Regions from separate parts of the Amycolatopsis sp. NPDC049691 genome, predicted to be linked through region 2. Evidence: riboswitches for the same ligand, from Rfam matches in the RefSeq annotation. Region 2 holds a riboswitch; the other holds the start of a gene.
The links. A riboswitch is a leader RNA that binds a small molecule or an ion and turns the genes downstream of it on or off. The one in region 2 is predicted to bind S-adenosylhomocysteine.

Region 1: linked by a shared signal. The riboswitch ahead of metH (methionine synthase) and the one ahead of ahcY (adenosylhomocysteinase) in region 2 are both predicted to bind S-adenosylhomocysteine.

The regions. Positions count from the first base shown of each region.
Region 1 covers NZ_JBFANX010000037.1:13,938-23,897, forward strand. Annotated here, with positions in the region: gene metH (methionine synthase) at 1-2,608, opposite strand, end outside; S-adenosyl-L-homocysteine riboswitch at 2,623-2,701, opposite strand; gene AB0J40_RS45705 (TIGR03619 family F420-dependent LLM class oxidoreductase) at 2,907-3,761, shown strand; gene AB0J40_RS45710 (GNAT family N-acetyltransferase) at 3,770-4,954, opposite strand; gene AB0J40_RS45715 (sugar porter family MFS transporter) at 5,045-6,430, opposite strand; gene AB0J40_RS45720 (cellulose binding domain-containing protein) at 6,777-9,473, shown strand; gene AB0J40_RS45725 (cellulase family glycosylhydrolase) at 9,532-9,960, opposite strand, start outside.
Region 2 covers NZ_JBFANX010000031.1:55,983-65,942, reverse strand. Annotated here, with positions in the region: gene AB0J40_RS43355 (Ku protein) at 25-900, shown strand; gene AB0J40_RS43350 (hypothetical protein) at 979-1,188, shown strand; gene AB0J40_RS43345 (metalloregulator ArsR/SmtB family transcription factor) at 1,427-1,744, shown strand; gene AB0J40_RS43340 (cation transporter) at 1,741-2,382, shown strand; gene AB0J40_RS43335 (hypothetical protein) at 2,413-2,568, opposite strand; gene ahcY (adenosylhomocysteinase) at 2,688-4,148, opposite strand; S-adenosyl-L-homocysteine riboswitch at 4,232-4,308, opposite strand; gene AB0J40_RS43325 (GNAT family N-acetyltransferase) at 4,340-4,825, opposite strand; gene AB0J40_RS43320 (diiron oxygenase) at 4,873-5,763, opposite strand; gene AB0J40_RS43315 (TetR/AcrR family transcriptional regulator) at 5,853-6,500, shown strand; gene AB0J40_RS43310 (DNA polymerase IV) at 6,497-7,522, opposite strand; gene AB0J40_RS43305 (DUF3040 domain-containing protein) at 7,539-7,802, opposite strand; gene AB0J40_RS43300 (cobalamin-independent methionine synthase II family protein) at 8,033-9,091, shown strand; gene AB0J40_RS43295 (LysE family translocator) at 9,119-9,748, opposite strand; gene ribA (GTP cyclohydrolase II) at 9,907-9,960, shown strand, end outside.

The sequences.
Region 1 (9,960 bases), on a different contig from region 2:
GGTCGAGCAGGTCGGACACCACGCCGACCACGCGCGACGCGTCGAGCACGTGGACCGTCGCGTTGTCGTAGACGGGCGCGATCTTCACCGCGGTGTGCTGGCGGGACGTCGTCGCGCCGCCGATCAGCAGCGGCAGCTTCAGCCCGCGCCGCTGCATCTCGGTGGCGACGGCGACCATCTCGTCCAGCGACGGCGTGATCAGCCCGGACAGCCCGACGGCGTCGGCGCCTTCGGTGACCGCGGTGTCGAGGATCTTCCCGGCGGGCACCATCACGCCGAGGTCGATCACCTCGTAGTTGTTGCAGCCGAGCACGACGCCGACGATGTTCTTGCCGATGTCGTGGACGTCGCCCTTCACCGTGGCGAGCACGATCTTGCCCTGGCCGCCCGACGTGGCGAGCCTGCCCTCCTGGCGCGCCTTCTCCTTCTCCGCCTCCATGAACGGCTCGAGGTAGGCGACGGACCGCTTCATCACGCGGGCGCTCTTCACGACCTGCGGCAGGAACATCTTGCCGGAGCCGAACAGGTCGCCGACGATCTTCATGCCGTCCATCAGCGGGCCCTCGATGACGTCGAGGGGCCGCGCCAGCTGCTGCCGGGCCTCTTCGGTGTCGTCTTCGATGTAGTCGACGATGCCGTGCACCAGCGCGTGCGACAGCCGCTCCCCGACCGTGCCTTCGCGCCAGGAGAGGTCCACGACGCGCTTGGTGCCGCTGCCCTTGACGTTCTCGGCGAAGCTCACCAGCCGGTCGGTGGCGTCCTCGCGGCGGTCGAACAGCACGTCCTCGACCAGTTCGAGCAGGTCCTTCGGGATGTCTTCGTAGACCGCGAGCTGGCCCGCGTTGACGATGCCCATGTCCAGGCCGGCCCGCACGGCGTGGAAGAGGAACGCCGAGTGCATCGCCTCGCGGACGACGTCGTTGCCGCGGAAGGAGAACGACAGGTTCGAGATGCCGCCCGAGATGTGCACGCCCGGACAGCGCTGCTTGATCCGGGGCAGCGCGTCGATGAACGCCTTCGCGTAGCCGTTGTGCTCGGCGATGCCGGTGGCGACGGCCAGGACGTTCGGGTCGAAGATGATGTCCTCGCCCGCGAAGCCCGCCTTCCGCGTGAGCAGGTCGTAGGCGCGGGCGCAGATCTCGACCTTGCGGTCGGCGGTGTCGGCCTGGCCCTGCTCGTCGAAGGCCATCACGACGACGCCGGCGCCGTAGTTGCGGATCGTGCGGGCCTGGGCCAGGAACGGCTCCTCGCCCTCCTTGAGGCTGATCGAGTTGACCACGCCCTTGCCCTGCAGGCAGCGCAGCCCGGCTTCGAGCACGCTCCACTTGGAGCTGTCGACCATCACCGGGATCCGCGCGACCTCGGGCTCGGTGGCGATCAGGTTGAGGAACGTCGTCATCGCCTGCTCGGAGTCGAGCAGGTCGGCGTCCATGTTGACGTCGAGCAGGTTGGCCCCGCCGCGGACCTGCTCCAGCGCGACGTCGACGGCGCCCTGGTGGTCACCGGACTCGATGAGCCGGCGGAACCGCTTGGAGCCGGTGACGTTGGTGCGCTCGCCGATCATCACGAACCCGGTGTCGGCGCCGATGCCGAACGGCTCGAGCCCGCTGAACCGGGTGTGCGTGCGCGGCGCCGGCACCTCGCGGGGCGTGACGCCCTTCGCGGCTTCGGCGATCTTCTCGATGTGCGCGGGGCTGGTGCCGCAGCAGCCGCCGACCAGGTTGACCAGTCCGTCGCGGGCGAACCCGCCGACCAGCCCGGCCGTCTCCGCCGGCGTCTCGTCGTAGCCGCCGAACGCGTTCGGGAGGCCGGCGTTCGGGTGGCAGGCGACGTAGGTGTCGGCGATCCGCGAGAGCTCCTCGACGTGCGGGCGCATCTCCTCCGCGCCCAGCGAGCAGTTCACCCCGACGACCAGCGGTTTCGCGTGCTCGATCGAGCTCCAGAACGCCTCGACCGTCTGCCCCGAGAGCGTGCGGCCGCTCAGGTCGACGATGGTGACCGAGATCCACAGCGGCAGGTGCGGCGCGACCTCGCGGGCGGCGGCGATCGCGGCCTTGCAGTTGAGCGTGTCGAAGATCGTCTCGATCAGCAGCAGGTCGACGCCGCCCTCGGCGAGCCCGGCGATCTGCTCCGCGTAGGACGCCTTGACCTGCTCGAACGTCACGGCGCGGTACGCCGGGTCCTCGACCTTCGGCGACAGGCTGAGCGTGACGTTGAGCGGGCCGATCGAGCCGGCGACGAACCGGTCTCCGAACTCGTCGGCGGCCTGGCGGGCCAGCTGCGCGCCGCGGACGTTCATCTCGTGGACGTACGCCTGCAGCCCGTAGTCGGCCTGGCCGATGCTGGTGGCCGTGAAGGTGTTCGTCGTGGTGATGTCCGCACCGGCCGCGAGGTACTGGCGGTGGACGTCGAGGATGACGTCCGGGCGGGTGAGGTTCAGCAGGTCGGGGTCGCCGGTGACGTCGTGGGTGTGCTCGCCGAAGCGGTCGCCGCGGTAGTCGGCCGGGGTGAGCCCGGCGCCCTGCAGCATGGTGCCCCAGGCACCGTCGAGGACCGCCACGCGGCGGCCCAGCAGCTCACGCAGCCGGCTGGTGGGATCTTGACTCATCGGCGCCCTCCCTCGTCCGGGAGGCGCCCTTGGTCCGGTGGATCGGGCCGAGCGTGGCGGACCCCGTGGTCCGTTGCAGCGCCTCTCGGCCCGCGGACGAGGATAGTGGAACCGGCACCCGGCTGGCCATCCCGCCCCGGCCCGGCGTCCACGATCTGGGACACCGGCCGTGACCGTCCACAAAGGAACACTGCGTCCACCTGCACCTCCGGCCCCCATCCTCCCCGCGCCGGCGGCGGCGCTCACCTCATCGGCTGCCCACCTTGAAAACTGAAACACGTTCTAATACGCTCCTCGCGTGGACTACGGAATCGTGCTGTTCACCAGCGACCGGGGCATCACCCCGGCGGCCGCGGCGCGCGCCGCGGAGGCCGCCGGGTTCGCCACCTTCTACGTCCCCGAGCACACGCACATCCCGGTGAAGCGCGAGTCGCCGCACCCGCGCACCGGTGACGCGTCCCTGCCCGACGACCGCTACAGCCGCACCCTCGACCCCTGGGTCGCGCTGGCGACGGCGGCCGCGGTGACGTCGCGGATCCGGCTGTCCACCGCGGTGGCCCTGCCGGTGGAGAGCGATCCGATCACGCTGGCGAAGACGATCGCGAGCCTCGACCACCTCTCCGGCGGGCGCGTCACGCTCGGGACGGGCTTCGGCTGGAACGTCGACGAGCTGACCGACCACGGCGTGCCGGGCAACCGGCGCCGCACGGCCCTGCGCGAGTACCTCGAAGCGATGAGTGCACTGTGGACGGAAGAAGAGGCCTCCTACGCCGGGGAGTTCGTCTCCTTCGGGCCGAGCTGGGCGTGGCCGAAGCCGGTCCAGGCGCACATCCCGGTGCTGCTGGGCGCGGGTCCGACGGAGAAGACGTTCCGCTGGATCGCCCGCCACGCGGACGGCTGGATCACCACCCCGGCCGACTCCGACCTGGACGGGCACGTGGCGCTGCTGAGGGAGATCTGGTCCGCCGAAGGACGGACGGGCGCGCCGCGGATCTGCGCGCTCGGGGAACGCCCGGACCCGGACCGGCTGGCGCACCTGGATTCCCTCGGCGTCACCGAGACGGTCTTCGGCCTGCCGGACCGGTCGCCGGACGAGGTCGATGCGTGGATCGGACGGCTGGCGGGGAAGCTCGGGCTCGCCGTCACCCTCTGAGGACCGCTTCAGAACCAGTGCAGGCAGTGCGGGGCGCGCTCGGTGCGGAAGAGCGCGTCGGCGCGCGCGGCCGCGTCCGGGTGGTGGGCCCGGACGTGCCCGGCCCGCACCAGCGTGCTCGGCGCGACCCCGCCGAGGTACACCGATCCCAGGTCGCTGACGTCCAGGGACAGGTCGGGTGTCCGGTCCGTCGGGACGCACTCGGCCTTGCCGTCGCGGACCGTCAGCAGATAACGCCCGTCCTCGCCGAGGAATGGGTCCTCGACGTCCAGCACGAGATCGCCGTCGGCCGACCAGCCGCGTGCCGTCAACGCGCGCGGGACGTCCAGCAACCGCACCCACAGCCAGTCCGTCTCGTCGCTCACCTCGGCCGCGCGGAAGTCCGCGAGCTGCCAGCGCAACGGGTGGTCCGGCGGACACTGCTTGAACACGACGCGGGTGGCCAGGTCGTGGTCGAGCAGGAACCGGGCCAGCGCCGTCGCCACGGCGTCGTCGGCGGCGATCGTCTCGTCGACCGTCAACGTCCCGTCGAGCAGGTAGGTCGCGTACCCGTCCGGGACACCGCCCGGATCGCGGTGCAGGGCGACGTACCGCGGGGCCGCGGAGATCGGCGGCTGCCCCGCACCTCGGGCCCACCAGTGCGGCGGCCGGGACAGCGCGCCCGGCCGAGCCCGGCGGTAGCGGTCGTAGACCTCCTCCAAGAGGTCGCCGCACTCGGCGCGCCGCAGCACCTCGATCGTGCCCGCCGCCGGGACGGCGGTGCTCCGCGGGGCGGCTCGATGCCGCGGCACCGTCAGCCGGTGCGTGGTGGTCGCCGGCCCGTAGCCGAACCGGCGGTAGATCACGGCCTCGCTGGCCAGCAGCACGGACAGGAACTCCCCGCGTGCCCGCGCGTCGGCGAGCTGGTGGCGCATCATCGCGGTGAGCACGCCCCGGCGACGGTGCGACGGCAGGACGCCGACGGCGGTCACGCCCCCGGCCGGGACGACGACCTCCCCGGGCAGGGTCAGCTCGAAGGAGTACGCGGCCGCGGTGCCGACGGGCCGGCCGTCCGGCGGCACGGCGAACAGGGCGCGGTCCATTTCCAGCGCCGACCAGACCCGGTCGCCTTCGGCCGGGAAGCGCCCGAACGCGGCGAAGAGCGTGTCGACGAAGGCGGCGCGGTCCTGCTCGGCCGCGGAACGGATCTCCATCGGGGCACCGTCTCGCGCGGACGCGGTGCCGGGCAAGCGAATTACGGCGGGGCACGGGCGAACCCGTGCCCCGCCGCGCCGACCCCCGGGTCAGCTCTTCGCCGCGACCCCCTGCCGCGCGCGGAGGTCGAGCTCGATCTGCTCGAGCGTGCGCCCCTTGGTCTCCGGCACGAGCCACTTGGTGAGCACGAACAGCACCACGTTGATGCCGGCGAACAGGAACATCGAGCCGCCGATGCCGAGCGACTTCGGGTCGGAGATGATCGGGAACACCGCGCTCACGATGCCCGTGGCGGCCCAGAGGACGACGCTGCTGACGCCCATGCCCGCCGCGCGGAACTTCAGCGGGAACACCTCGGACATCATCACCCAGACCACCGCGCCCCAGCCGAGCTCGTAGCCCACCAGGTACAGCACCATCATCACCAGCATCAGGATGCCGCGGGTGCCGGTGTCGTGGACGTTGAGCACGACGAGTCCGGCCGCCACCAGCGTGATCACCATGATGACGTTGCCGATGAGCAGCAGCGGCTTGCGGCCCCAGCGGTCCACCACGAACACGACCCACGCGGTGAACAGGAACTTCGTCACGCCCAGCAGGACACCGGACAGCAGCGCGGCCTGCGTCGCGAAGCCGAGGCCGATCAGCATCGTCGGGAAGTAGGCGTTGATCGCGTTGACGCCGCTGAACTGCTGGCCGATCGCGAGCAGCAGGGCCACCACGAGCATCGGGCGCACGAAGCCGGAGAACAGGTCGCGCAGCCGCGGCTTGTCCTCGGTGTCGAGCCGGATGACCTCGTTGATGGTCGCGATCTCCTCGTCGAGGTTCACGGTGTTGCCGTGCGCGCTCGCGAGCACCCGCCGGGCTTCCTCCTCGCGGCCGTTCTTCACCAGCCAGCGCGGGGTTTCCGGCAGGAACACCAGCCCGACGAGCAGGATGGCGGCGGGCACGATGGCACCGGCGAACATCCACCGCCAGGCCGACACCGGGCCGAGCCAGTAGCTGACCAGGAACGCGATCAGGATGCCGAGCACGATGAAGATCTGGTTCAGGGCACCCATCGCACCACGCAGCCGCGCCGGTGCCAGCTCGGACAGGTACGTCGGCACCGTCGAGGACGACAGGCCGATGCCGAGGCCGATGATCAGCCGCGAGATCACCAGCAGCGCGAACGTCGGCGAGAACGTCGCGGCGAGCGTGCCGGCGATGACGATCGCCGCGGCGACCATGATCGTGCGGCGGCGGCCGAGGGCTTCGTTGGTGCGGCTGGAGAACAGCGCACCGACGATGGCACCGACCGACAGGCTGGCGGTGATCACGCCCTTGTCCCAGCTGGTCAGCGCCCAGAGTTTCCCGATGAACGGGAGCACCCCGGAAATCACGCCGAGGTCGTAGCCGAAGAGGATGCCGCCGAGCGCGCCGAAGAAGTACAGGGTGGTTCGGCTGATGTGCCGCGCCGGGGCTGTCTGCGTCATTGCCGGGTCGCCTCTTTCGTAGGTCCAGTCCAGCCAGCGGCCACCACACTCACACGCCGGAAAAAGCCGGGCAAGACAGTCGTTGATAACGATTCAGAAACCTGATCGTCGTTCACATATGTGATACCGGTTGGCGCACAACGTTGCTCCGTCCGCCGCACCCTCCTTTCCGGCCCCGAATCGGTACACAATGGACACGCCCGGCCGGTTCCACCGGTTCACGAAATCCATTGTGGACGGATCGCCGGGGCGAAATCGTCGAAGGGTTTGACCTGGTCGCGGCCCTGGTTTACGGTTTTTCGCAAAGCGCTCCCAGCCTCCTACCGGTCCACCCATGGAGGCAAACGTGCGAAGCACGCGTTCCCGATCACCGAGACAATTGCTCGCGTACACGCTGGCCGCCCTGATGCCGGTCGCCGTCGCGGTCACCGTCGGCGCACCGGCTTCCCCGGCCGCGCCCGCGGCGTACACGTGGCGCAACGCGGAGATCGGCGGCGGCGGGTTCGTCCCCGGCATCGTCTTCAACCAGGCCGAACCCGGCCTCGCCTACGCCCGCACCGACATCGGCGGCGCGTACCGCTGGAACCCCGCCACCGGGCGCTGGATCCCGCTGCTGGACTCGGTCGGCTGGACCGACTGGGGCCACAACGGCGTGGTCAGCCTGGCCACCGACCCCGTCGACCCGAACCGGGTCTACGCGGCGGCCGGGATGTACACCAACAGCTGGGACCCGAACACCGGCGCCGTCCTGCGCTCGGCCGACCGCGGCGCCACCTGGCAGGCCTCGGCGCTGCCGTTCAAGCTCGGCGGCAACATGCCGGGCCGCGGCATGGGCGAGCGGCTCGCGATCGACCCGAACCGCGACAGCGTCCTCTACCTCGGCGCGCCCAGCGGCAACGGGCTCTGGCGCAGCACGGACTCCGGCGTCACGTGGGCGAAGGTGACGGCGTTCCCGAACCCCGGCAACTACGCGCCCGATCCCAGCGACACGACGGGTTACCAGAGCGACAACGAGGGCGTCACCTGGGTGACGTTCGACCCGTCGACCGGCACCCGCGGCAGCACCACGCAAACCATCTACGTCGGCGTCGCGGACAAGGCGAACACCGTCTACCGCAGCACCGACGGCGGCACGACGTGGGCGCGGCTGGCCGGCCAGCCCACCGGGTTCCTGGCGCACAAGGGCGTCCTCGACCCGGTCGGCGGCTACCTCTACCTCGCGACCAGCGACACCGGCGGCCCCTACGACGGCGCGAAGGGCGACGTCTGGAAGTACGCCACGAAGACCGGCGCGTGGACGCGGATCAGCCCGATCCCGTCCGACAGCACCGACGACTACTTCGGCTACAGCGGCCTGACGATCGACCGGCAGCACCCGAACACGCTGATGGTCGCCACGCAGGTGTCGTGGTGGCCCGACGTCATCTTCTTCCGCAGCACCGACGGCGGCGCGTCGTGGACGCGGATCTGGGACTTCACGAGCTACCCCGACCGATCGCTGAGGTACACGCAGGACATCTCTTCGGTGCCGTGGCTGACTTTCGGCACCCAGCCCGCTCCCCCGGTGCCGTCTCCGAAGCTCGGCTGGATGACCGAGTCGGTCGAGATCGACCCGTTCGACTCGAACCACCTGCTCTACGGCACCGGCGCGACCATCTACGGCACGTCCGACCTGACCAAGTGGGACAGCGGGGGGAAGATCACGCTCAAGCCGGTCGTCGGCGGCCTCGAGGAGACCGCGGTGCTGGACCTGATCAGCCCGCCGTCGGGCGCGCCGCTGCTCTCCGGGCTCGGCGACATCGGCGGGTTCCGGCACGACAGCCTGGACGCGGTCCCGTCGACGATGTTCACCTCGCCGGTGTTCACGACGACCACCAGCCTCGACTACGCCGAGCTGACCCCGGCGACGATCGTGCGCGTCGGCACCCTCGACCGCGGCGCCCGGCCGAACGACAACCGCGTCGCCTTCTCCACCGACGGTGGCAGGAACTGGTTCCAGGGTGCCGAACCGGGCGGCGGCGCGAGCGGCGGGACGGTGGCCGCGGCCGCTGACGGCAGCCGCTTCGTGTGGAGCCCGGACGGCGCGGGGGTCAGCTATTCCGTGGGCTTCGGCTCGTCGTGGACGGCGTCCGCGGGCATCCCCGCCGGCGCGGTGGTCGAGGCCGACCGCGTGGACCCGAAGCGGTTCTACGGGTTCGCTTCCGGCCGGTTCTACGTCAGCACCGACGGCGGCGCGACGTTCACCGCCACCGCGGCGACCGGGCTGCCCAGCGGCTCGGTGCACTTCAAGGCGGTACCGGGCGCGGCCGGGGACGTCTGGCTGGCCGGCGGATCCGGGTCGACGTACGGTCTGTGGCACTCCACGGACTCCGGAGCGTCCTTCACGAAACTGACCGGCGTCACCGAAGCCGACAACATCGGGTTCGGCAAAGCCGCTTCCGGCCGGACGTATCCGGCGTTATACACCATCGCGAAGATCGGCGGGGTGCGCGGGATCTTCCGGTCGGACGACGCCGGGGCGTCGTGGACGCGGATCAACGACGACCAGCACCAGTACGGCAACATCGGGGCGGCGCTGAGCGGGGATCCACGGGTGTACGGCCGGGTGTACGTGGGCACGAACGGGCGAGGCGTGATCGTGGGCGACTCCGGCGGTGACCAGCCGCCGCCCACGACCACCACCACGTCTGCTCCTCCGACGACCACGACCACTCCGGTGCCGTCGTCGTGCACGGCGGCCTACACCGTCACGAACCAGTGGCAGGGCGGTTTCCAGGCCGGGGTGAAGATCGGGAACACCGGGACGGCGCCGGTGTCCGGCTGGACGGTCACGTGGTCCTTCGCCGACGGCCAGCGCGTGACCCAGGCCTGGAACGCGCAGGTGACGCAGACCGGCGCGGCGGTGTCCGCGGTGGACGCGGGGTGGAACAGGACGATCCCGGCGGGCGGCAGCGCCGAGTTCGGTTTCACCGGCACCTCCGGCGCCACCAACGGGAAGCCCGCCGCGATCAGCCTCAACGGCAAGGTCTGCGCGACCACCTGACGGCGGAACGGGAACGGGGCGGCGGAGGAACCGCCGCCCCGTCCTCACCGCCGGTCCGTCAGCCCGCGGCGAGGAAGTGCGCGCGGATGCCCGCGCCGAACGCCGTCGGGGTGCCGTCGTAGGACGTGATCAGCGCCGGCCCCGTGCTGCAGTTCCAGGTGTTCCACGTCCAGCCGAGGTAGGACGCCTGGTGCCGGTCGAGCCAGTCCATCAGGCCGGTGACGTACCCGCTCGCGCAGTCGTTCTCGCCGATCTCCCCGGCCACCAGCGGGACGGCCGCCGCGACCGGCGCGAGCCGGCTGTCCCAGCAGGACGACGAGCTGCACGTGTTGAAGTTGTACGAGTGCCAGGACGCGACCAGGTTGCCCACCGGGTCGCTCGGCTGGTACTGCAGCCAGCCGGTGAGGTCGTTGGAGTAGGCGAGACCACCGAGCATGACGACGTTCGTCGCGCCGGTCGCGCGCACCGCGTTCACCAGGGTCTGCAT
Region 2 (9,960 bases):
AAGGCGATCTCGGAGGTGCGTGGCATGCGGGCGATGTGGAAGGGCTCGGTGTCGTTCGGGCTGGTGAGCATCCCGATCCAGCTGTACGCGGCCACCGAGAACAAGAACGTCTCCCTGCGCCAGGTGCACGAGGCCGACGGCGGCCGCATCCAGTACAAGCGGTTCTGCACGATCGACGGCGCCGAGGTGCCCTACGCCGAGATCGCCAAGGGCTACGAACTGCCCGACGGCGAGATGGTCGTCATCACCGACGCCGAGATGGCGGACCTGCCGCTGCCCACGCAGCGCACGATCGACGTGCTGGAGTTCGTGCCGCTCGAGTCGATCGACCCGATCCAGTACGACCGCACGTACTACCTGGAGCCGCAGAAGAACGCGGTGAAGCCGTACGTGGTGCTGCGGGACGCGCTGCACAAGTCGAGCCAGGTGGCCATCGCCAAGGTCGCGGTGCGGCAGCGGGAGAGCATGGCGGTGCTGCGGGTGCACGCCGACGTGCTGGTGATGACGACGATGCTGTGGCCGGACGAGGTCCGCGAGCCCGACTTCCCGTTCCTGCGCGACGACCCGCCGCAGATCCGGCCGCAGGAGCTGACCATGGCCGGGTCGCTGATCGACTCGCTGGCCGAGCCGGTGTTCGAGCCGGAGAAGTACCACGACCACTACCGCGAGGCCCTCGAGGAGATGATCGAGGCCAAGGTGGCGGGGGAGGAGACGACCAAGCCCGCGGCGGTCACCGCGAAGGCGGACGTCGTCGACCTGATGGCGGCGCTGCAGGCCAGTGTGGACGCCGCGAAGAAGTCCCGCGGGGCGAAGTCCTCTTCGGAGGAGTCCGATGAGGACGAAAAGCCGGCCGCGAAGAAGAAGCCGGCGCCGCGGAAGCGGGCCCCCAAGTCGGCCTGATCCCGGCCGCGGTGGCCGGCGCGACACGCCGTCGCGGTCGTCCCGCGTCCGCGGGGTTCCCGGTGGTACCAAGGGGTTATGGAATGTGCTTCGTGTGATGCGGGCGTGGACCACTGTCACGGCACGCCGGTGGTGCACCCGGAAGGCGGATTCACCGAGTGCACCGATGCGGCCTGTTCGGACGCCGACCGGGTCCGGCACGGCCTGATCGTCGACTGCGAGGCGCTCGGCGGCGGGTGCCGCTGCGCCGCAGCACCCGGGAAACCCCTGCTGCGCCAAGCTTCCTGAGCCTCCCGCCAGGATCCGCGAAGGCCTTCCCGCCCGGTTTCACCCCCGGCTGGGGAGGCCTTCGCGGCGTCAGGGAGGCGTGAAGACGTAACACGATCGTGTATGCAGCTGTGTACACGGGCTTGGCGATGTGCTAACACTAACGGGGTCCTTCGGCTCTCCCTCCCCCTCGGAGCCGGAGGACCCTTTATTTTCCGTCCGTTGTGGATATGTCAGCCCTGGATGTACAGTTCAATGCATGGTGACGTGTGAGACGCGGGAGTCGGCGCTGGCCCGGATCGGGCGCGCGCTGGCCGATCCGACCCGCTGCCGGATCCTGACCGCCCTCTTGGACGGCCCGGCCTACCCCGGGCGGCTGGCCGCCGACCTCGGGCTGAGCCGCTCGAACGTCTCGAACCACCTGTCCTGCCTGCGCGGCTGCGGGCTCGTCGTGGCCGGCTACGAGGGACGTCAGGTGCGCTACGAGATCGCCGACGCCCACCTGGCCCGCGCCCTGGGCGAACTCGTCCGGGTGGTGCTGGCGGTCGAGCCGCGGGAAGAGTGCGAGCCGGCATGACGGACGCGTGCTCCGACGGCTGCTGCTCGCCGGTCGCGATCGCTCCGGACCGCCGGGCGGGGCTGGTGCGCCGGGTCCGGCTGCTCGTGACGGCGACGATCGCCTACAACGTCGTCGAAGCGGCCGTGGCGCTGACGGCGGGCACCGCGGCCTCGTCCGGCGCGCTGGTCGGCTTCGGACTGGATTCGGTGGTGGAAGTCGCTTCCGCGGTCGCGGTCGCGTGGCAGTTCTCGGGCCGAGACCCGGAAGCCCGCGAACGGCGGGCCCTGCGGATGATCGCGTTGTCGTTCTTCGCGCTGGCCGCCTACGTGACGGCGGATTCCCTGCGGACGTTCTTCACCGCGGCGGCACCGGAAAGCTCGCTCACGGGTGTCGTCCTGGCGGCCGTTTCGCTCGTCGTGATGCCCGTCCTGTCCGCCGCGCAACGGCGGGCGGGCCGGGAACTGGGTTCGGCCAGCGCGGTCGCGGATTCGCGGCAGACTTTGCTCTGCACTTACCTTTCCGCGGTCCTGCTGGCGGGATTGGTGCTCAACACCGTTCTGGGGTGGTGGTGGGCCGATCCGGCCGTTGCCCTCTTCATCGCTTTCGCGGCGGTGAAAGAAGGCCGAACGGCCTGGCGCGGCGAGCAGTGCTGCTGACGCCGTGCCAGGCCGTTCGCTACCTGCGAATCAGTACCAGTGCGCACGCCCACCGATCCGGCGGCCGGTGCCGCCCAGGATGGCCAGTGCCACACCGGCCACCGCGAGAATGATGCCGATGGTGTAAAGCACCGGGATACCCACGATGAACCCGATGACCAGAAGAATTACACCGAGAATGATCACTTGACACACACTCCTTCGCATGGGACCCGTCCGGCGTGCCGGCCGGGCGGATGCGCTGTCACGGGGAGGATGGCCACTTTCCCGATGAACCAAACTGCGTCGAATGGAGCAATCCTGGATCAGTACCGGTAGTGATCGAGCTTGTACGGACCTTCGACGTCGACGCCGATGTATTCCGCCTGGGCCTTCGTGAGCTTGGTGAGTTTCACACCGAGTGCGTCGAGGTGCAGGCGGGCCACCTTCTCGTCGAGGTGCTTGGGCAGCCGGTGCACGTCGGTGGCGTACTCGCCGGGCTTGGCGAACAGCTCGATCTGCGCGATGGCCTGGTTGGTGAACGAGTTCGACATCACGAACGACGGGTGGCCGGTCGCGTTGCCGAGGTTCATCAGGCGGCCCTCGGAAAGCACGATGATCGCGTGGCCGTCCGCGAACGTCCACTCGTGCACCTGCGGCTTGATCTCCTTCTTCGTGATGCCGGGCAGCTTCGCCAGGCCGGCCATGTCGATCTCGTTGTCGAAGTGCCCGACGTTCGCGACGATCGCGTTGTGCTTCATCCGGCTCATCTGCTCGGCCGAGATGATGCCGAAGTTGCCGGTGGTGGTGATGAAGATGTCGCCGTGGGCCACGACGTCGTCGAGCTCGACGACGTCCAGCCCGTCCATCGCCGCCTGCAGCGCGCAGATCGGGTCGATCTCGGTCACCGCGACCCGGGCGCCCTGCCCGCGCAGCGCCTCGACCGCGCCCTTGCCGACGTCGCCGTAGCCGCAGACGACGACGCGCTTGCCGCCGATCATCACGTCCGTGGCGCGGTTGAGGCCGTCCACAAGGGAGTGCCGGATGCCGTACTTGTTGTCGAACTTGGACTTCGTCACGGAGTCGTTGACGTTCATCGCGGGGAAGAGCAGCTCGCCGTCCTTGGCGAGCTTGTAGAGCCGCTTGACGCCGTTGGTCGTCTCCTCGGTGACGCCGCGGATCTCCTTGGCCATGCGGGTGAACCGGTCGCCGTCGGCCGCGAGGCTCGCGCGCAGCGTATCGAGGACGATCCGGTACTCGTCGGAGTCCTCTTCGGACGGTTGCGGCACCGCGCCCGCCGCCTCGAACTCGACTCCCTTGTGGACGAGCAGGGTGGCGTCGCCGCCGTCGTCGAGGATCATGTTCGGGGCCTGGCCGCCGGGGAAGGCGAAGAGCCGGTCGGTGCACCACCAGTACTCTTCGAGCGTCTCGCCCTTCCAGGCGAACACCGAGGTGCCGGCCGGCGCTTCGACGGTGCCTTCGGGGCCGACGACGACCGCGGCGGCGGCCTCGTCCTGGGTGGAGAAGATGTTGCAGGACACCCAGCGCACCTCGGCGCCGAGGGCGACCAAGGTCTCGATGAGCACGGCGGTCTGGACGGTCATGTGCAGCGACCCGGCGATGCGGGCGCCCTTCAGCGGCTGCGCCGCGGCGTACTCGCGGCGGATCGCCATCAGGCCGGGCATCTCGTGCTCGGCCAGCCGCAGCTGGGTGCGGCCGGCGTCGGCGAGGGAGAGGTCGGCGACGGCGAAGTCGAGGCCATTGCGGTTCTGCAGTTTGTCACTCATTCTTCGGTGCACTCCGGAGCTCGTCGGCGGGACGCGCGGGAGGCAGCACGAATGTCCTTGCGGACAACGAAAAGGCACCTCCCTCGCGGGAGGCGCCCTTGGAGTCGTGGTACGGGCCGAGCGTGGCGGAAGGAGTTCCGTCGCAGCGCCTCTCGGCCCGGAACCAGGATGGCAAAGCCGCCGGGAGGCTGTCAAGCGAGCGAGCGGGCCATGAAAACGTCGTCGACGTCGTGGCCGTCGACGCGGAATTCGGCCCGCAGCACGCCTTCCACGACGAACCCGCAGGCCTCGTAGACGCGGCGGGCCGCGGTGTTGTGACCCAGCACGCGCAGCGTCACCTTGCGCGCCCCGCGTGCCCGCGCCTCGGCCACGGCGGCTTCGACGAGCCGCCGGGCGATGCCGAGCCGCTGCCGGTCCGGGTCGACGGCGAGCCCGCCGATCACCCGCACGTGGTCGTGCGCGGGGATGCCGAAACCCTTGCCGAGCCGGACGTAGCCGGCGACCGCGCCGTCGTGCTCCGCGACGAAGACGTCTTCGGGCCGGCAGTCCTCGTCGAAGAACGGCGTCCCGGGCGGCGGCGCCGGAGCGGGGGAGACCGTCGTCGTCCAGGTGCGTTCGTCCAGCTTCGCGAGTGCGGCTTCGTCGTCGGCGCGGGCGGGGCGGATGGTGGTCGTCACGCGAGCATCGTGGCGGAACCGCGGCCGGCGCGCGAAGGGATTAAGGGCTAGATCAGGTGCGCGCGCCGCCAGATGCCCTCGGACCGGCCGCCGATCAGCCCCGCTTCGCGCAGGAACGGCACAATCTTCTCGGCCATCCAGCGCCGCGTCTCGTGGAAGTGCGGGTTGGCGAGCGCCGCGGCGCGGCCCTCGCGCGGATCGATCCCGACGCTGCGGTAGATCCGCGGGTCGACCATGCTGTCGATGACGCCGAAGGCGACCAGCGCGGTCCGTACCCGGTGCCGCTGCAGCGCCGCCTTCGACAGCTTCGGCGTCTCCCGCAGCACTTCCTCCTTGGCGAACCGGACGTGCCGGGCCTCCTCGACGACGTGGATGCGGTTGACCGAGCGGATCAGCGGCTGGATGCCGTCGTCGTCCATCATCGAGCGCTGCAGCCGGTCGGTGGTCTCCTCCGCGACCAGCACGCTGGCGAACATCGACGGGCCGGCCGCGGTCGCGCCGAACACCTTCGCGGCGCGGTGGACGACCTTCGGGACGCCGTAGCGCGGGACGCCGAGCCGGTCGGCGGTGCGGGCGAACATCACCGAGTGCCGGGTCTCGTCGCCGATCTCGGTCATCGCGTACTGCGCGTGCTCGGTGCGCGCGTCGAGGTCGAAGACGTACCGGGCGAGCAGCTGCATGAGGACGATCTCGAACCACAGGCCGACGCTCATGATGCTGGCGATCTCGTGCTTCGACAGCTCGATCCGCTGCTCCGGCGTCAGCTTCGCCCACAGGTCGGTGCCGTAGAGGGAGACCCGCTCCAGCGGCATGTACGCCTTGTCTTCGGCGAGCGGTGCGGCCCAGTCGATGTCGACGTACGGGTCGTAGGAGTTCTTCGCGGAGCTTTTGAGCAGGCGAGCCGCGGTGACGTCCCGGTCCTGGGCCTCGACGCCCATGGCGCTCCCTTCGGAAGTATGGGGTACACGCTGTACTAGCTACTTCGGCGAGCGTACACCGGCTCGCCGGGCTTGAGTAGGCTTCCCGGGTGACCAAGGTCGACGGACGGGCGACGCGCTGGGCCGGCCAGCAGGAACGGCGGCGCGCGGAGTTCGTCGACGCGGCACTGGCGGCGATCGCCGAGCACGGCCCGGACGTCTCGACCGAGCAGATCGCCGAACGCGCCGGCGTCGCCCGGACCCGGCTGTACAAGCACTTCGCGGACGCGGCGGACCTCCAGCGGGCCATCGCCCAGCGCGCGGCCGAGCTGGTGACGGCCGAGCTGGAACCGCTCTGGCACCCGTCGGGCTCGCCGAACGAGATGATCTCGACGGTGATCGCGACGCACCTGCGCTGGCTGACCGAGCACGTCCACCTGCACCGCTACCTGTCCCGCGCGGCCCCGGGCCCGACGGACGTGCGCGGCACGATCGCCCGCCACCTGAGCAGCCTGTTCACCGGTTACCTGACGGCGTTCGGCCGCGACCCGGCCCCGGCGGACACGATCGCGTTCGGCCTGGTCGGCTACGTCGAATCGGCGACGACCCGCTGGCTCGACCACCCGGGCGCGCTGACGTTGGACCAGCTGACCGCCCAGCTGAGCGGCACGATCTGGGCGATGCTGGACCACACGCTGCGGGCGGTGGGGGTGGAACTGGACCCGGACCGGCCGCTGCCGCTCCCGGACGGGCTCTAGTCCTCGCGCGGGAACTCCGCGCGCACGCCCAGCAGCCGCACCGCGCGGGTCAGCTCGAACATCCCCAGCACCTCCCGCGCCGCGCGGTCGATCTCCGCCGCGTCCGACGTCGGCTCGGGCAGCGTGATGCTGTGCGTGTGGGTCAGGAACGGCACGAACCGGACCTTCACCGCGACCCGCGCCGCCGGCCGGCCTTCGTCCAGGACGTCCTGTGACACGCGCTTCGCCAGCGCCGACACCTCCGCCGCCATCTCCGCCGGGTCGGTGAGGTCGCGCTGGAACGTCGTCTCGCGGCTGCGCGACCGGGCCACGTACGGCGTCGCGCTCACCTCCGCGTCGCTGATCCCGCCGCCGAGCAGGCGCAGCCACGGGCCGGTCTTCGGGCCGAACCGCGCCGCCAGCTCCGCCGGGTCGGCGCCGGCCAGGTCCAGGACCGTGGTGATGCCGAGCTCGGCGAGCTTCTTCGCCGTCTTGCCGCCGATGCCCCACAGCGCGTCGGTCGGGCGCGCTGCCATGACCTCCCACCAGTTCGCCTGCGTCAGCCGGAAGATCCCGCCCGGCTTGCCGAACCCGGTCGCGAGCTTGGCCCGCAGCTTGTTGTCCCCGATCCCGACCGCGCACGACAGCCCGGTCTCCCGCGCCACCGCGTCCTTGATCGCCGCCGCCAGCGCCTCGGGGTCGTCGGTCTCGGCCCCGACGAACGCCTCGTCCCAGCCCAGCACCTCCACCACGACCGGGAACTCCCGCACGGCGGCCATCACGTGCTCGGAGACCTCGAGGTAGGCCGGCGGGTCGCTGGGCAGGAAGACGGCGTCCGGGCAGCGCTTGGCCGCGATCCGCAGCGGCATGCCGGACTGGACGCCGAACTCGCGGGCTTCGTACGACGCCGTCGCGACGACGGCGCGTTCGGTGGGGTCGCCGTTGCCGCCGACGACCACCGGCTTCCCGCGCAGCTCGGGGTGGCGGGCGATCTCGACCGCGGCGATGAACTGGTCGAGGTCGACGTGCAGGACCCACTTCACGCCGCCCAGTGTTGCCTCAGAGCCGGTGGCGCGCCACGTGGGTCCAGACGGTGCCGGTCAGGGCGAGGATCCCGCAGAGCGTCACGCCGGGGTCGGGCAGGACCAGCCCCAGCACGAGCAGGGTCACGGCGACGACGTCGACGACGATCAGGAAGGCGCTGCGGAGCGCGCGCGACTTCGGGCGCTTGCCCTCGCGCAGTGCGGTGGCGAGATCGGGGTCGGTGACCTCGAGGTGCCGCTCGATCTTCTCGAGCTCGGTGCGGTCGTGGTGGCTGAGCATCGGGGTACTCCTTCGGCGCCGAACCCGCCGTATCGCCAGAGCGAATACCCAATCGTCCTCCCGGCGAACCGCCAATCGTCTTCTCATTTCGTGCTTTTTGCTGCTCCGACCGGGTGATCCGCGCTCCGTGACCGCTCGGAAGCACGTTACGTTCGCAGGGCACGAGGCCGGTCAGGCCGGCTTCGCGCCGGTCGTGGCCGGTCCGGACCTTCAAGCAAGCGGAGGACGCCATGACCCTGCCCACCGAACCGATCGGCAGCATCCCGCGCCCCGAGTACCTGATCGAGGGGCTGGGCGCCTTCGCGGCCGGACGGATCGACGCCGCCGCGCTCGCCGAGCTGGAGAGCCGGGCCCTCGCGGACACGATCAGCCGGTTCGAAGAGACCGGCTCGCCGGTCGTGTCCGACGGCGAGCAGGGCAAGCCGAGCTTCGCGACCTACCCGCTGGCCGGGCTGACCGCGCTGGCGCCGGACGGCGTCGTCATCCCGTTCGCCGACGGCCACACCCGCCAGCTGCCGCGGCTGACCGCGGGCCCGTTCCGCTACGCGACGCACGCGGACGCTTACCTGACGCGCGCGAAAGCCCTTACCGGCAAGCCCGTCAAGCAGGCGGCGATAGCCGCGTCGGCGCTCTCGTTGATCTACCCGGCCGACGGCATCGACGGGTACTCGCGGGAGCAGTTCCTCGCCGATCTCGTCGACGAAGCCGAAGCCGACATCCGGCGCAGCCTCGACGCGGGCGCGCACAGCGTGCAGATCGACTTCACCGAGGGGCGGCTGTCGCTGAAGCTCGACCCGTCCGGCGGGCTGCTGCGGCAGTTCGTCGACCTCAACAACGCCGTGCTGGACCGCTTCACGGCGGAGGAGCGCGCGAAGATCGGCGTGCACACCTGCCCGGGCGGCGACCAGGACTCGGTGCACAGCCTCGACGTCGACTACGCGGGTCTGCTGCCGGCATTGCTCTCGCTCCAGGCGGGCAACTTCTACGTGCAGCTCGCGAGCGAGGCCGAACCGGAGCGCGCGCTGCAGGTGATCGCCGATCACCTGGGGGACGGCCGCCGCGTGTTCGTCGGGGTGATCGACCCGATCGACCCGCGGGTGGAGACGCCGGAGGAGGTCCGCGACCGGGTGCTCACGGCGGCGAAGTACCTGCCGGCCGACCGGCTGGGCACGTGCGACGACTGCGGGTTCTCGCCGTTCGCCGACGACACGTCGACGTCGCGCGACATCGCGTTCGCCAAGATCAAGGCGCGGGTCGAGGGAACCGCGCTGGCGGCCGAGCAGCTGTGACGGCCGGGGCCCGCTCCGGCGGGCCCCTCAGGCCGTCTCGGCGGCGACCTTCAGCCCGAGGGCGACGAGCACGCTGCCGAGCACGGCGTCGAGCCCGCGGCGCACGCGCCCGCTGGCGAAGAACCGCTTGAGCGCGCCGACCACGAGGGCGAGGACGGCGAACCAGCCGACGGTGCCGGCGGTGGCGATGGCGGCCAGCTCGAGGGTCTGCAGGGTGGAGCCGTCGGCGGGGAGGAACTGGGGCAGCAGGGCCAGGAAGTACACGGCGACCTTCGGGTTGAGCAGGTTGGTGAAGAGCCCCTGCCGGAACGCGGCGCCGGCGTCGAGGGCTTTGGCGGTGGTTTCGCCCAGGTCGCGGTATTCGCCGCGGCGCACGGCGAGCCAGGCCTTGACCCCGAGGAAGACGAGGTAGCAGGCCCCGGCGAGCTTGACGACCATGAAGGCGACGGCGGAGGCCGTGAGCACGGCGGCCACCCCGAAGGCGATGGCGACGACCCAGGCGAAGACCCCGAGCGAGATCCCGGCCCCGGCGGCGATCCCGGCGCGCCGCCCACCGGTGAGCGACGAGCGGGTGACGACGACGAAGTCCGGCCCGGGCGACATCGCGCCGAGGATCACGACCAGCAGGAACGAGGCGGCGGTGGCACCGGGGATCATGCGGCCGAGCATACGAGGCGAAGGCCACTGGTTTTCGCGGCCGAACCGGGAAGAACCGGTGATCCACTGGTGTTGCCACCGGTACCGGCCCGAGCCCGGAAGTTCGCGTCCGAACCTCCGGTAGGGTCGGCCGAGTGGGCGATCCCAGGGGAGCGAGCATGACGGCTGAGGTGCGGACGCGGGTGCGGATCCCGTTGCGGCTGCACGGCGGC